DNA from 2 places in the Paenibacillus stellifer genome. Region 2 is predicted to be linked to the other one. Evidence: riboswitches for the same ligand, from Rfam matches in the RefSeq annotation. Region 2 holds a riboswitch; the other holds the start of a gene.
The links. A riboswitch is a leader RNA that binds a small molecule or an ion and turns the genes downstream of it on or off. The one in region 2 is predicted to bind cyclic di-GMP.
Positions count from the first base shown of each region.

Region 1: linked by a shared signal. The riboswitch ahead of PSTEL_RS03490 (transglutaminase-like domain-containing protein) and the one ahead of PSTEL_RS28880 (choice-of-anchor A family protein) in region 2 are both predicted to bind cyclic di-GMP.

Region 1 is NZ_CP009286.1:731,324-738,700, reverse strand. It holds rRNA gene PSTEL_RS03495 (16S ribosomal RNA) at 1-1,282, opposite strand, end outside; gene PSTEL_RS03490 (transglutaminase-like domain-containing protein) at 1,702-2,508, opposite strand; cyclic di-GMP riboswitch class I at 2,522-2,602, opposite strand; cyclic di-GMP riboswitch class I at 2,674-2,754, opposite strand; gene PSTEL_RS03485 (class D sortase) at 2,854-3,528, opposite strand; gene PSTEL_RS03480 (GtrA family protein) at 3,539-3,997, opposite strand; gene PSTEL_RS03475 (glycosyltransferase family 2 protein) at 3,990-4,994, opposite strand; gene PSTEL_RS03470 (glycosyltransferase family 39 protein) at 5,026-7,377, opposite strand, start outside.
Region 2 is NZ_CP009286.1:536,151-543,527, forward strand. It holds gene PSTEL_RS02615 (alkaline phosphatase family protein) at 1-528, shown strand, start outside; gene PSTEL_RS25965 (alpha/beta hydrolase) at 540-1,772, opposite strand; gene PSTEL_RS02625 (YhjD family protein) at 2,439-2,846, opposite strand; cyclic di-GMP riboswitch class I at 3,352-3,442, shown strand; partial or broken gene PSTEL_RS28880 (choice-of-anchor A family protein) at 3,582-4,319, shown strand; gene PSTEL_RS28275 (hypothetical protein) at 4,364-5,176, opposite strand; gene PSTEL_RS28280 (LPXTG cell wall anchor domain-containing protein) at 5,202-5,459, shown strand; gene PSTEL_RS02640 (alpha/beta hydrolase) at 5,645-6,601, shown strand; gene PSTEL_RS02645 (NusG domain II-containing protein) at 7,370-7,377, shown strand, end outside.

The DNA of each region.
Region 1 (7,377 bases), 200 kb from region 2:
CCTCGCGGTTTCGCTTCCCGTTGTACCGGCCATTGTAGTACGTGTGTAGCCCAGGTCATAAGGGGCATGATGATTTGACGTCATCCCCACCTTCCTCCGGTTTGTCACCGGCAGTCACTCTAGAGTGCCCAGCCTGACCTGCTGGCAACTAAAGTCAAGGGTTGCGCTCGTTGCGGGACTTAACCCAACATCTCACGACACGAGCTGACGACAACCATGCACCACCTGTCTCCCCTGTCCCGAAGGCCTACGCTATCTCTAACGTATTCAGGGGGATGTCAAGACCTGGTAAGGTTCTTCGCGTTGCTTCGAATTAAACCACATACTCCACTGCTTGTGCGGGTCCCCGTCAATTCCTTTGAGTTTCAGTCTTGCGACCGTACTCCCCAGGCGGAGTGCTTACTGTGTTAACTTCGGCACCAAGGGTATCGAAACCCCTAACACCTAGCACTCATCGTTTACGGCGTGGACTACCAGGGTATCTAATCCTGTTTGCTCCCCACGCTTTCGCGCCTCAGCGTCAGTTACAGCCCAGAAAGTCGCCTTCGCCACTGGTGTTCCTCCACATCTCTACGCATTTCACCGCTACACGTGGAATTCCACTTTCCTCTTCTGCACTCAAGCCATCCAGTTTCCGATGCGACCACAGGTTGAGCCCATGGTTTAAACACCAGACTTAAATCGCCGCCTGCGCGCGCTTTACGCCCAATAATTCCGGACAACGCTTGCCCCCTACGTATTACCGCGGCTGCTGGCACGTAGTTAGCCGGGGCTTTCTTCTCAGGTACCGTCACTTCTCTAGCAGTTACTCTAGAGAACGTTCTTCCCTGGCAACAGAGCTTTACGATCCGAAAACCTTCATCACTCACGCGGCGTTGCTCCGTCAGGCTTTCGCCCATTGCGGAAGATTCCCTACTGCTGCCTCCCGTAGGAGTCTGGGCCGTGTCTCAGTCCCAGTGTGGCCGTTCACCCTCTCAGGTCGGCTACGCATCGTCGCCTTGGTGAGCCGTTACCCCACCAACTAGCTAATGCGCCGCAGGCCCATCCCTCAGTAACAGATTGCTCCGTCTTTCATCCTTTCCTCAGGCGAAGAAAGGAATTATCCGGTATTAGCTACCGTTTCCGGTAGTTATCCCAGTCTGAAGGGCAGGTTGCCTACGTGTTACTCACCCGTCCGCCGCTAAGTTAATCCGGAGCAAGCTCCTTCATAACTCCGCTCGACTTGCATGTATTAGGCACGCCGCCAGCGTTCGTCCTGAGCCAGGATCAAACTCTCCATTAAATACGCGACTTCGTCGCGTCGCCCGTTCCGGAATGGGTCGATCTCAGCTGAGCCGATCATTCCGGAACGAGTATAGAAAGAGCTGATTTGCTCATTTTGAATCTGACGAGAATTAAATTCTCTTTAAATACTCACTCGTTGTTCAGTTTTCAAAGATCAAGCTTCTATTAAGACTTTCATTGTCGCTTCGATTTCGCATCAGCAACTCTTATATCTTATCACAACCAAGTCATCAACGCAAGCTTTTTTTATTTCTTTTTTTGAATCAGCAGCTCGTGTTTCTTGGCCGGAATTTGAATATACCACATGTCACAATAAATACGCAAGAGCTTTTCAAAAAAAATAAAAAGAGTTGATTTCACAACTTGCGAAATCAACTCTTTGGGGTTCCCTTAGGTTAAGTTATACAGCCTCACTTATTAGTAATACTTAGCGCCCGTATATTTGCTGGCGAGCTTGGTGATGCTGCCGGTTGCCTGCTTGGTCTTGCCAAGCCCTGCATCCACTGTCGTGTCGATTGTGACCCATTGGCCGTCAATCAGTACTTCATTCCAGGCATGGTACGCAGTTACGTAGCTGCTCTGCCCCATAACGAGCTTCGTCGGCACATCCACACTGCGCAGCATGGCGGCGAAGAGAGAAGCGTAATCATAGCAGATGCCCTTCTTCGTAGCGAGCGTGTTATCAATGCTCGGGATGTAATCCGTAGTTACATTGGCGGCAAGATCATAATCGTATTTGACATTCGAAACTACATAGTTATAGATAGCTGTTACTTTATCTTTATCGGTAGCCGCGTTCTGTGTAAGCTGTTTAGCTTTCTGAATAGCGCGGTCGGATGGACTCCAATTAATGTTCTGAACAGAACTTAAATATACGGCATTCGGGTCGGTGAGGGACAGTTCGATGGAATCGGAATCAATCAGCTTGTACTTGTTGCCTGTAGTGTTCTCCATGATCGATACTTTATAGGTGCCGTTTCCGAGCTGAAGCGGGAAGCTTTCATCCGACTTGGACGCATACAGGTTATACGTGTAGCTGCTGCCGTTCTTGGTGATCATCAGTTTGGTCTTTTTATTCTGAGGGACGGAATAATGAATTCCAATAACACCTTGGCCTATATTCGAGGTATCGAGCCATTCCGCACTTGCGAAGGCTTTAGGGGCAAACTGGATAGACCCAGCAATTACAAACAAAGAAAGAATAAAGCCGTAAAGCTTCTTCATATGAAAAACTCCTTTCGGTAGCTGGCTGCCATCCTTACGGGAAGGCCCTCTAGCTTTGCGTCCCTGCCTTTCGACAGGTTTGCCGTTATCGTGGAATCTCCACCTTACATAAAAAAGAACAACTCCCATTTTCATACTGTACGACTAAACAAAAAAAGCCTCTCATTCGGTAGCTGGCTGCCATCCTTACGGGAAGGCCCTTTAGCTTTGCGTCCCTGCCTTTCGACAGGTTTGCCGTTATCGTGTTTAGCTTTCTATGAATAGAGTACCATATTTTAATAGTTAAGAAAATAGTTATCTAGGAAAAATCGCCTAGATTTTTATTTATTTTTTTCGAAAAAGGGCTTATGCATCAAGTTTGGCATGAATAATCAGACGATGAGTCGGATTAATTAGCGGATCGCAAGTAATTAAAGTAAGAATCCGGTCTTTATTGTTTCCTTCCAGCACCGAGATATCCGTCGGCTCTACTACCAGGATCTCATAGACCTTATACTCCAAGTCTTCGCTCTTGGTCTTGATTGTAATGGTATCGCCAATCTTCACTTCACCCAGTCTATTGAACAATCTGCCTTTGGTATGCGCCCGATGTGCGGCGATGGCCGAATTGCCGACTTCCCCTAGCGGTGCGGTTTCGGTCATATGAACGGCGGCATGTCTCATGTTCGCTTTGGTCGCCCCCTCCAGAACGGGAAGCTTCACATCTATGGAGGGAATTTCGATCAGCGCAATCGCCTTTTCATCGCCGGCCGGATCGCTTTCAGCCTCCGAGAGCTGATCCTGCTCATTGAGAGCCGATTCATCCGCAAGAAGCTGCGTCACCTTGGCATATTTCAATCTGAGATCAGGGTCTGCGGCAGTCCCACCGGCAACCTCGCTCTGCTTCGGACTCTGGTCAAAGCTCTGCTCCGCTTGCTCCAGCAGCCGCTGCTGCTTCCAGTCTTCGAACCATTCGCTCCCCTTGGGGTAGAGTATCAGAAGCAGACCGGCGATGATGATAATATAGGACAGCTTCCGCATGGGTCTCCTCCTATCGCTGTTCAATGTTCGATCCCGGAGCCGGCACAGTCTCCTTGGGAGCGGTGAATACCCACTTCCGGCTGCCGAAAAAGTTAATAATGACCGTCACGAACGTAACCAGCACCTTGGCAACCAGCTCCTGCAGGCCAAATCGGTCGATCAGCAGGCTCATCAGCAGCAGAGAGATGCCAAGCACAACCAGGTTCAGCACCACAAACCGGATAAGCTGCATATGGTCGAAGCCCTCTTCTTTGCTCCGCTGGCGGTCCTTAAATGTAATCTTGCTGTTCAGAATAAAGCTGTTGGCCGTTCCCGCACTGTAGGAAATAATTTGCGCCCCGATATAGAATAAGCCTAATACCCCATTCAGCAATGCGAACACAGCCATATCGACGAGCGTATTAAGCAGACCAACAATATTGAATTTCACGAACTGGATGAAGTCACGTTTGAAATTCTGGTTATTCATACCGCCCATCCTTTCGCAAATGCCGGGCCTCCTCGTTCAGAAGCTCGATTTCTTCGGCTTTCAATTTCCGGTAACCTACCGTCTGACGGACGATATACAGCGGACGGCCTTTGGATTCGTCGTAAATCCGTCCGATATACTCCCCTATTACCCCAAGGATCATCAGTACGATCCCGTTGAACAGCAGGTTCACGCCGACGATGGATGCCCAGCCGGGCACCGTGTGGTCGGTGAATAACCTCTGCATCAGAACGACGAATAAATAGATGAAACTGGAGATTGAGAGCGCAAAGCCCAGATAAGAAGCAATCTTAAGGGGCTTATGGGAAAAAGAAGTGATGCCGTCGAGCGCGAAGCGGATCATTTTCTTAAGCGGATATTTCGTCTCGCCCGCAAAACGCTCCTCACGCACATATTCCACGCTCGCCTGACGGAAGCCTACCCAGCTTACCAGCCCCCGGACGTACCGGTTCTTCTCCTTCAGATCCCGCATTACATCGGCCACCTTGCTGTCAATCAGCCGGAAATCGCCGGTATCCGTCGGAATGTCGACGCTGGTCATGCTGCTGAGCAGACGGTAGAACACTTTAGCGGTCGTCTTTTTGAACAGGGTCTCGCCATGGCGCTTCAGCCTTTTGGCATACACCACCTCATACCCCTGCTTCCACTTCGCGATCATCTCCAAAATAACCTCCGGCGGGTCCTGCAGATCGGCATCGATCACCACAACCGCGTCGCCCTCCGCATAGTCCATTCCCGCCGTAATAGCGATCTGATGCCCGAAATTCCGGGAGAAGTCGATCAGCTTGACATTCGGATCGTTGTCCGCGATATCCTGGATGATGGCCGCCGTCCTGTCACGGCTACCGTCGTTCACGAACACCAGCTCATACGGTTCGCCGGTGTTGTCCATTACCTGCTTCAGACGCTGATGTGTATGCGAGATGACTTGTTCTTCATTATACATCGGGATGACGACGCTGTACCTGGCTTTCATTTCTTTTCCTCCTACATTTTAGAAAGGGCCTTTAGAAGACCCACGTCGGGAACCAGCGCAGAATTCCGGTCACATAACTGCCGCTGACCTGCATGCCCGAGAGAACGGGATAGAACATCACGAAGAGCACGAATACCGCAGCTACATAGACATACCGGATTGTCTTCGCCCGGCGCTCCAGCAGCAGATCGTCAAACTGCCTGAACACGTACACCAGCGCCAGAATCATAAACGGAACCATTGCAAAATAATGGTACAGGAATGTCGTTCTTGGAACAAGCATCCAGGGCACATACTGGGAAAAATATGCGATCCAGATCATATATTCCGCCTTCTGCCTGCGTTTGATCGTCAGCCACAGCAACGCCAGAACCGCGAACACACCGGTCCACCAGATCAGCGGATTCCCCATGGTCACAATACTGCTCACCATTCCGGCCGGCTGTCCTTCGCCACCGCTGAAGAACCACACCGGACGCTTCATGAACGGCCACTGCCACCACTGGGAAGAGAACGGATGGGTAGCTTCAAGCTTGCTGTGATAATCGTACATACTGGTCTGTGCGTCAATCAAGCCCTTGAACGTATATCCCTGTTCGGTCACAGACAGTACGGGGATGAATGATGCGCTATAGATCGCAGCCGGAATCACGACGAAGAAGACCAGACAGCAGGACAAGGTGATAATAGTCTTTTTCCAAAAAGAGCCCGCCGCTTCCCTGCATGCTTCCGCCATCGCCGGATCTCCGGCTGCCCCCGCCGCCAGCAGGCGGCGCGCCGCCCGGTGCTGCCGGTAGCGGTCAAAGAGCGAAATGCCGAGCATGATGGCAAGGCCCGCTCCGCCGTAGAGCGCGATCCATTTGGATGCGACCCCGATGCCGAAGAACAGGCCTGACCAGAACAGCGGCCAGAGCGTTCGGCGCAGTGGAACGCGGTAGAAGTTCATCACCATATACCGCTGCATGAAGTAGAACATCAACATAATGAAGAACACGACGTATACATCGATGGTCGCGATCCGCGTCTGGGTGAAATGCATGAAGTCCAAGGCGAACAGCCCTGTCGCAAGCGCGGCGTAGCGGGTGCGTCCGAACAATCTATGCGCCATGACATACAGGGCAGGCAGCATGGCGATGCCGAACACCGTGCCGACGATCCGCCAGCCAAACGGATTGACTCCGAACAGCGCCATTCCCACCGAGATCAACAGCTTGCCAAGCGGCGGATGCGTGTTCTCGTACGGAACGATACCATGAGCGAATTCATAGGCTGTACGCGCATGGTAAATTTCATCGAAATAAGAGCTGTTCATGAAGCCCGAATTGGCAGGAATCAACTGCTGCTCGTCAAACAGATTGGCAGGCTTCCCTGTCTTCGGTGTGCCTCCCGTATCCTCCGATACGTTCGAAACCGGAAGCGGCGTGGCCGATCCCTGCTCGTAAAAGGCCATTTCGTGCAAATAGAAGCCCGGCGTGTTTACGTTCACTTTCACATAGCGCGCCGACACGTTAAGGTCATTGCTCTTCCATATAAAGACGTTGCCGACGTCTTCGTTGATTTTGAGCGGGGAGGAGAAGCTGTCCTGCGTCTGCCCGAATTCCAGCGTAAACTCCCCGGTTCCCACGCCGCCGAATATCTGCACCCGGTCGAGCTGCTTCGCGCTTCCCAGATCGACAACGAAGCTCTCACCGGCAGATGAAGGCGCCCAGACTGTCTCAGGCGAAGATGAAGAGCCCAGATGCACAAGCGCAAGCGCACCGTACAGCACCGTTATGGCTCCCATCCATAACCAATCCTTGCGGAGCAGACGCGGCGGGGCTGCGGCAGATTCACCTTCGGGAATGCGCAGCTCACCAGCAAGCGCCAGATCGGATGCCCGCAGCTCCCCTTGGGTACGCGGAGGTGCGAGCGGCAGAATCCGTCTTCGGTAATAGATATCCCAGCCCGTATACAGCATAAAGAGCAGCAAGGCAATATTGGCAATCGACGTCAAAATAACAACGCCGTCCGATCCCGGGTTCTGGCCCGCATTCAGGAACAGCAGCACATAGGCGACATTGATATACTGCGTAAGGCTGATGCCGAAGAACAGGGTCAGCAGCCTGCGGTCCTTCGTCTCCATGAAGGTGAACAAGCTGAGAATAAGTGCCGGGAACATGTAGCGCTCATGCATTTTGGTTCCAACAACGAACATGACGACAATAAGGACAAGCCCGATAAAGTAAGATTTGGACAAATCTTTCCGGTCCTTCCGGAACGAATACACCCCGGCCAGCACGACAGCGGCCAGAATCGCGATATTGCCCCAAATGCGGAACGGAATGCCCAGCCAGGTCTGGTCGATCGACGTCCATGACGGCGCGATAAGCGTGTACAGGTTAAA
Region 2 (7,377 bases):
GTTAACGAAACGATGGGTTATGTGTACAAGCTAAAACCAAATCGTTCGCTACAAAATCTAGCCGATACGTTGAGCAGGGATGAGCGAATCGATTTTATCGCATGGCAAGAAAAAAATTGGATCCATGTCATTCAGGGTGGAACCGCCAAGCGGTTTAAATATAAAGAAAAAGGAAATATGATTGACTGCTACAAACAGTCGTGGACTATCGAGCAGGATTCCGGGGTCCTCGATCTTAAAGTCAATGCTGACGACGGACGTTTGGAGTATGGCGCATATCCAGATGCATTGCAGAGGCTGGCAAGCGCTCTCCACTCGCATCAAGGGGATTTCATGGTCGTTACAGCTAAACCGGGCTACGAATTGGCGGACAGTAGCTCGCCGACGCACAAGGGCGGTGGGGGGCATGGGTCCATTCGGCAAACTGAATCGCTTGTTCCCTTGATTATCACTGGAACCAATCGCAAACCCGAATATTTGCGAATGGTCGATTTGAAATCATACTTGCTGAAGCTATTAACACAATAAACAACCGGGCGCTATAGAATGTTGACCAGCTTGTTCTGCCCGTCAGTTGAAATTCCCGGCTTTAAGGTCAGCTCCAGCGGATTCTTCAGATTCACATAGAGACTGGTGTCGGCGGCCACTTTCCCCTTCTTATCGGATAGCTGGAAGCTGACGGGATAATAATCCCGGGATGTCTCTGACGGTACGGATATTTCATATTGCACGGCCCCATCCTTATCATCCTTCTCCTGCACCTCCCAGGAATCGGGCGCCTTGACCCGGATTTCCCCGGACTTCTCCGCCTTCTGTTCCAGCGTGATGCGGAAGCGGTCGCCCCGGGAGCTGACTAATACCGGACCTTCTTTGATCGTGAGGTCGGGGCTCCAGTGCTTCAGCAGCGTTTTATGTAAAAATTGCGTCATCTCAAACAGAACGTCGGTCCAGTATTTGTCCGTTCCGTGGCCCTCGCCTTCCATCGTGTACAGCTCCGTGTATACACCCTTTGCCTGATGCTGTTTGACCATCTTCAGAGTCTCTCCATAGTCGGCGGTCCGATCCTCGGTTCCATGGATGAACAGAACAGGCGGGTCTTGCGGATCAATTTCATGGGGAGAGGACATGGGGCCATACAGATTTATTACAGCGAAAATATGGCTCTTGTCACGACTCTTCCAAATCCGGTCCCCCGCGTTCATGAAAGTCAGCGTCAGTTCCCCACCGGCTGACTCGCCGCTGACCGCGATTTTCCCCGGGTCTATGCCGTATTCCGCGCCATTCTGTTCAATCCAATCATAGAGACTGCCCATATCGTCAATGGCATCGTTGACCGCTCCGGTCCAATCCTCGTTGGCATTGTCGCGCAGCCGGTAATCGGCAGAAATCACCACGTAGCCCATCTTGGCGAACACATCGGCGAACTTGGCCATATCGCTCTTGCTGCCGTAGCTGAAGCTGCCCCCATGCGCCATAAGCAGCACCGGTCTGGCTTTCAATGAATCCTGGGCAGGTTCATATAGATCCAGCAGGAGCTTTTCCATGCTTCCTTTCGCATTAGGTTTATTCGCGTATACGATATTTTCATGCTTTTCCACCTGTGTAAATGCGGGATACAAATAGCGGTTTGGGTCCAAATCGGCTTGCGCCTGCGAGCTTGCCTGCGGCTCCTGCTCCTTGTTGGCATTCGGACGGAGGCTGCAGCCAGGCATCAGTATTAGCAGACAGGCCAGAATCAAACCGAACTTGATGATCGCCTTTTGGGTTGGCATAGTCACTTCTCCTTCATTCTTACGTGATATTCTTGCATCTCCGCTAGCGTACTGTCCCGCTAACCGGAGGCTGGAAGGCACAGGCTCAGGGAACATGATCCGCCAGACATTGAGTGCAAACGATTGCAATTCAGTGTAAGTGAATACAAAGAAATTCAAAATTTGTGCTGTAATCCTGAAAATGCCGCTCTCCGTAGAGTTCGCCTTCCCATCCTGAATTCCTCTAACGGACAAAATATTGATACATGGATGTGCTGTGCTGGTAAGGGAAACAATGTAAAGACATCAGTTTCCCTCCAGGTCTGCCCGTCCACGGGCAGAGGGATTTCATCAATCTTTTATCTGCTCTTCATGCAAATTTAAGCTTGACCCCTTATAGTAAGGACATACCCCCTTACGACATATATATTGGCCCTGCCGGATAACGGCGGGGCACTTTTTTTGAGGGAAAGTCCGGTCCCTCGGAATAACTTTCGTTATTTCTTTAGATTTGAGCGGCCATTATTCAAGAAACAGAAGCTTCCGGCTAAAATTTAATGATTTTTTCAGGTTGCGATCAGGTTTTTTTCAGGTTCGGGGGGTATATTAGAGATACCAAACACCCCCCAGTGTTTTGTGTATATATAGTTCAAGGCTCTGCCGACTCCCACGGCAGAGCCGCTTTTTTTAATGGGAATGCCGAACGCCAAGCTGATACTGATCTTCATAGCTCTGGTAGGCCGAGATGTCGAGGCCCAGATATTTGCGCATATGTATGGCGGCCTGCGCAGCAATGATGTCGTTAAGCAGCAGCATGGTTTCATGAAAGCCGTGGCAGACATATTTGGCTTCAATGCCGTCCGGTCTCCGCCGCTGCTCGTAGATTTTGACCCCGCGCCGTCTCATTTCGCTCCGTACATCCCGCAGATCGCAGGTTGCGAGGCGGGCGGCGGCCTGCAGCATGTCCAGATAGGGAGCGGGCGTCCGGAGGTGGGTTGCGATCAGTTGGGCATCCCTTTCGAAGGCCGACAGAATCAGCGGCAGCATCACGCAGGACTTGACGAGCATATGGTCTTCGCGCTGAGATCTGTACATGCGGACATCACCTCGGAATAATGGGAACATATATTCGTATTTTACCTCCAACTCACAAAAATAATCAATGGAATTTCTAAACATGTCTGCGAATTGTGATATAATTCACAACCTTATAATCGCACATGAGCTATATTAAATTCAGGTAATTAAAATTAAAAATATTAGTTAAGGAAAGAGGAATTATCATGAGAATGGAAAGCAGTTTCCTCCGCGGCTTGATGTTTGGCGTTGTGTTCAGTGTTCCGCTGTGGATGTCTCTGATTGGCTGGCTGCGCGTGCTGTGACCGTTCTTGTTTAATGGGTATATAGATCGATTTATAGAGAGAAGGGACCGTCTTTCTGAAGGCGGTCCCTTTAATATGCGCAAAAACTACCTATTCACATCTTATATGTATGAGTAAAAGGACCGGATTAGTACCAAGAAATAGGATTGACGAATCATATATAGGGTGCTAGAATTCCATAATATGAGAGACAAAAGTCATAGATAATTTCATTTGTTCATGTATAAACGCAAAACAGTCGAAAGGCTGCGACGCAAAGCCCAGGAGTCTACCGCGTGTACACAACGCCATGATCGTCCGGCCGCCATGAAAGCCAGTCAAGGCTATCAAGGCGGCCTTTTTGCTGTTATTATAAGCCGCTGCAGCCATTGACCTTAATCGACAATTTTAGAGGTGAGGGCAATTGATGAAGAATTTGAAATCATGGGTATCCTTGATGCTGACCGGGATGATCTTGGTATGGTGCACTATTGGGGTTGCTGGCAAGGCTGACGGAGCAGCGGCCGGGTTCTTAGGGACAGCGGGATATTATAATGCTTTCATACTAGGCAATTTTACGCAGTCTTTCACGGATACGGAAGGAAGATTAGCTGCCGGAGGAAATGTTACGCTAAACGGTTATTCTGTCGGGTTTAAGCTTAGCAGCAGCGAGCGCGAAAAGCCCGCCGTTCTTGTGGCTGGCGGAAACTTGACGTTCAATGGCGGCGAGATTCTTGGAAACGTGGTATATGGAGGAACGGGCCAAATCGGGGCGGAAGTGAATGTCACCGGAACGAAGAGCCAGGGCACGCCTATCGACTTCCCGTCGGAATTTCGTTATTTGACAGAGACATCGCAGCGATTGGCGGCGTTGGAAGCAAATGGAGTGACCGAGTACCAGTGGGGACGGTTGACACTCACAGGAAAAGATAAGCGGATGAACATCTTCTCCGTCTCAGGCAGCGATCTGTCCCAGGCCAATACGCTGGTGATCGATGCTCCAGCCGAATCGACAGTAATCGTTAATGTTGACGGCGCCTCGAATCAGCTTCAGTATTTTGGTTTCTCGTTGCAGGGTATTTCACGCGAGCATGTTCTGCTCAATTACAGCCAGGCTTCCGAGCTTGTCATTAGAGGGATCGCAGTGGAAGGCAGTGTACTGGCCCCGGGAGCGGCCGTCAATTTCGACAATGGCCAATTCAACGGCACGCTCATCGCGGCTTCGGTTGTAGGGGGCGGGCAGTTCAATCATCATCCGTTCACGGGAAGTGATGAGACGCCTGAGCCGAGCCCAAGCCCAAGCCCGAGCCCAAGCCCAAGCGTAAGTCCAAGCCCGAGTCCGACGCCAACACCGTCGGAGACAGCGAGCCCGACGCCAACACCGTCGGAGACTCCGAGCGAGACGGCAACGCCGACGCCGGAGATACCGAGCGAGACGGCAACTCCAACACCAGTGACGCCAAGCGAGGCGCCAACGCCGACACCGGATACGCCGATCGAAACCGCAAGTCCGACGCCAGAGGTAACGCCGAGCGAGACGGCAACGCCAACGCCGGAGACTCCGAGTGAGACGGCAACGCCGACACCGGAGACTCCGAGCGAGACGGCAACGCCGACGCCAGTGACGCCGAGCGAGCCGCCAACACCGACGCCAGTGACGCCGAGCGAGACGGCAACACCGACGCCAGTGACGCCGAGCGAGCCGCCAACGCCGACACCAGTGACGCCAAGCGAGCCGCCAACGCCGACACCAGTGACGCCAAGCGAGCCGCCAACACCGACACCAGTGACGCCGAGCGAGCCGCCAACACCGACGCCAGTGACGCCAAGCGAGGCGCCAACGCCGACACCGGATACGCCGATCGAAACCGCAAGTCCGACGCCAGAGGTAACGCCGATCGAGAGCCCGACGCCAACGCCGACTTCCGAATCGACAACCGTCATCAACGATGAACCCGTTCCTATTGGACCGGTAAATTCGCCTGAAGCATCGGCGGCTCCGTCACCGACGCTATCACCGACGCCGTCGCCTTCTGCCACACCTTCGGGTGATGAGGTTACCATTGATGATAATCCTCTTCCGTTAGGCGTGCCTTCGGCAACACCAACTGCAACACCAATAGCGACACCAACGGCGACGCCTTCCGCGTCTCCCGCCCCATTGGTAACGCCGAAGCCTGAAGAGCTGGAACTCGGCGATGACCCTGTGCCTCAAGGAGTTCCTGCGCCTGTCGGCAAGCTGCCTAAGACCGGGGAAGAGAGCCACATGCCTTACTACGCAGGCGGCGCTGCAATCTTGGCGATTGGCTTGCTGTTGAGATTAAAGGGAAGACGCAAATTCGAATAATCTGCAGTACCTATAAGGGCATTCATTCATTTGAGATGCACCCCTTGGAAGAGACATTGGAACCCCCTGGGTTTCCGGTGACATTCCAAGGGGTGTTGTTTTTGTCCGTACCTTCCGATCTGATATACTGGGTGTTATCTGTTGTCGTATTTGCAGGAGAAGGCGAGGTGGCGGATTTGTTGTGGATGATCATTGCGGTGCTGGCCGTTGCGGTTTGCGCAGGCGGCGTTACGTATGCCGGTCTCTATTTTTACAAAGTCGCTATATTCAGGACTCCCAAAATGTTCATTGCAAGCACGCCGAAGGCCAAGGTGAAAATGAAGGAAGAACCGCCTACGGCGGGTGCATCCTGGGGAGAAGGACAGCAGTGGATCGCCGCCCAGCAGATTCGGGAGCTGGAACTGACCTCGGATGACGGCCTGAAGCTGCACGGCTACTGGATTCCTTCGGAACGGGCCGGAGGACGGACCGCGATTATCGCACATGGCTATTCGGGCAAAGCCAAGGACATGGGGGCGTATGCGAAGCTCTATCATGACAGGCTTGGCTTCAACGTGCTGTTGCCCGACGCACGGGGGCATGGTCAATCGGAAGGGAGCTACATCGGGTTCGGCTGGCATGAGCGTCTGGATTATGTCAAATGGATCCGCCGCGTCATTGAGGAGACGGGGGGTGATGCGCAGATCGTGCTGCACGGCGTATCGATGGGCGGAGCGACTGTACTGATGACTTCAGGCGAAGAGCTGCCCCCGCAGGTTAAGGCGATTGTCTCCGACTGCGCTTATACTTCCGTCGCCGCCGAGTTATCCTATCAGTTGAAGCGAATGTACCGGTTGCCGTCCTTTCCGTTCCTTCAGGCCGCAAGTCTGGTCTCGGCCATCAAGGCCGGCTATTCCTTCCGGGAGGCCTCTGCACTGAGGCAGGTTCGCCGGTCCGGAGTGCCGATCCTGTTCATTCATGGAGATGCGGATACGTTCGTCCCTTACTTCATGCTGGACCAGCTGTATGAAGCATGCGGCGGACCCAAGGAACGGATGGTTGTGCCCGGGGCCGGGCATGGTCTGGCTTATGATACGGACAAGGCGGGATATATTAGCCAGGTAGGGGAGTTTGTCGCCCGGTACACGAAGAATTCTCCGTAAAAATGGACAGCGCCCGGCTTTCGCTTATGCGAATGCCGGGCGCTTATATGTGGCGGAAATCTCCGTTCTTATGCAACTGAGAACAGCTTCCGCGTATATTTAATCTTTCCCTACCGCCTGCCTGAAATGGCGGTCTCTATACTCCTCTTTCATTTCCAGCAGCCGTATGGCGATAACAGTTCTGCATCCAAAACGATAAAAGCCCTGCCTCTCTTCTATCCTTGCGGCTCCAATGACCGCTCCAGTGTGAATCGGAAAATCTACAGCTTCAATATCATCTTACCAGAAGAACCTGCGGTGCTACGGTGAAAGGGCCGGTGAAGCCCCGAGCGCCAAGTTCTTTGAAAATTTTAAGGTATATAAAGGTCTATAAGTACATGTAATCAATTCTAAAAAGAACGCCGATATACTTAGTACAACAGTCCTGGGTTATCCTTTAACGAATAATCCCTTTTGCATGGAAAAATCAAATATTATTATACTATAGCACAAACAGACAGGATTTACAAATGCAATATTGCTGGACAGTCTGTTCACATCCGAGTTCGTGGTGCTTTTCTTATCCTCTTTTGCCCCGCGCGATGAATACGCCTCCAAGGGTTATCCCGATCAAACCGGGTAATCCTTTTTTTTCTAATCATAAATACATTTTGTGAAAGTAGCGTGAAATCGGCTATAATGCCTATGCATTCATTGAAGGATCAGAAACGGACCAGTATAATTATTAAGTCTGGTCATCATTTAATTTAAAAAATAAGGGAGAATTTTATGAAACG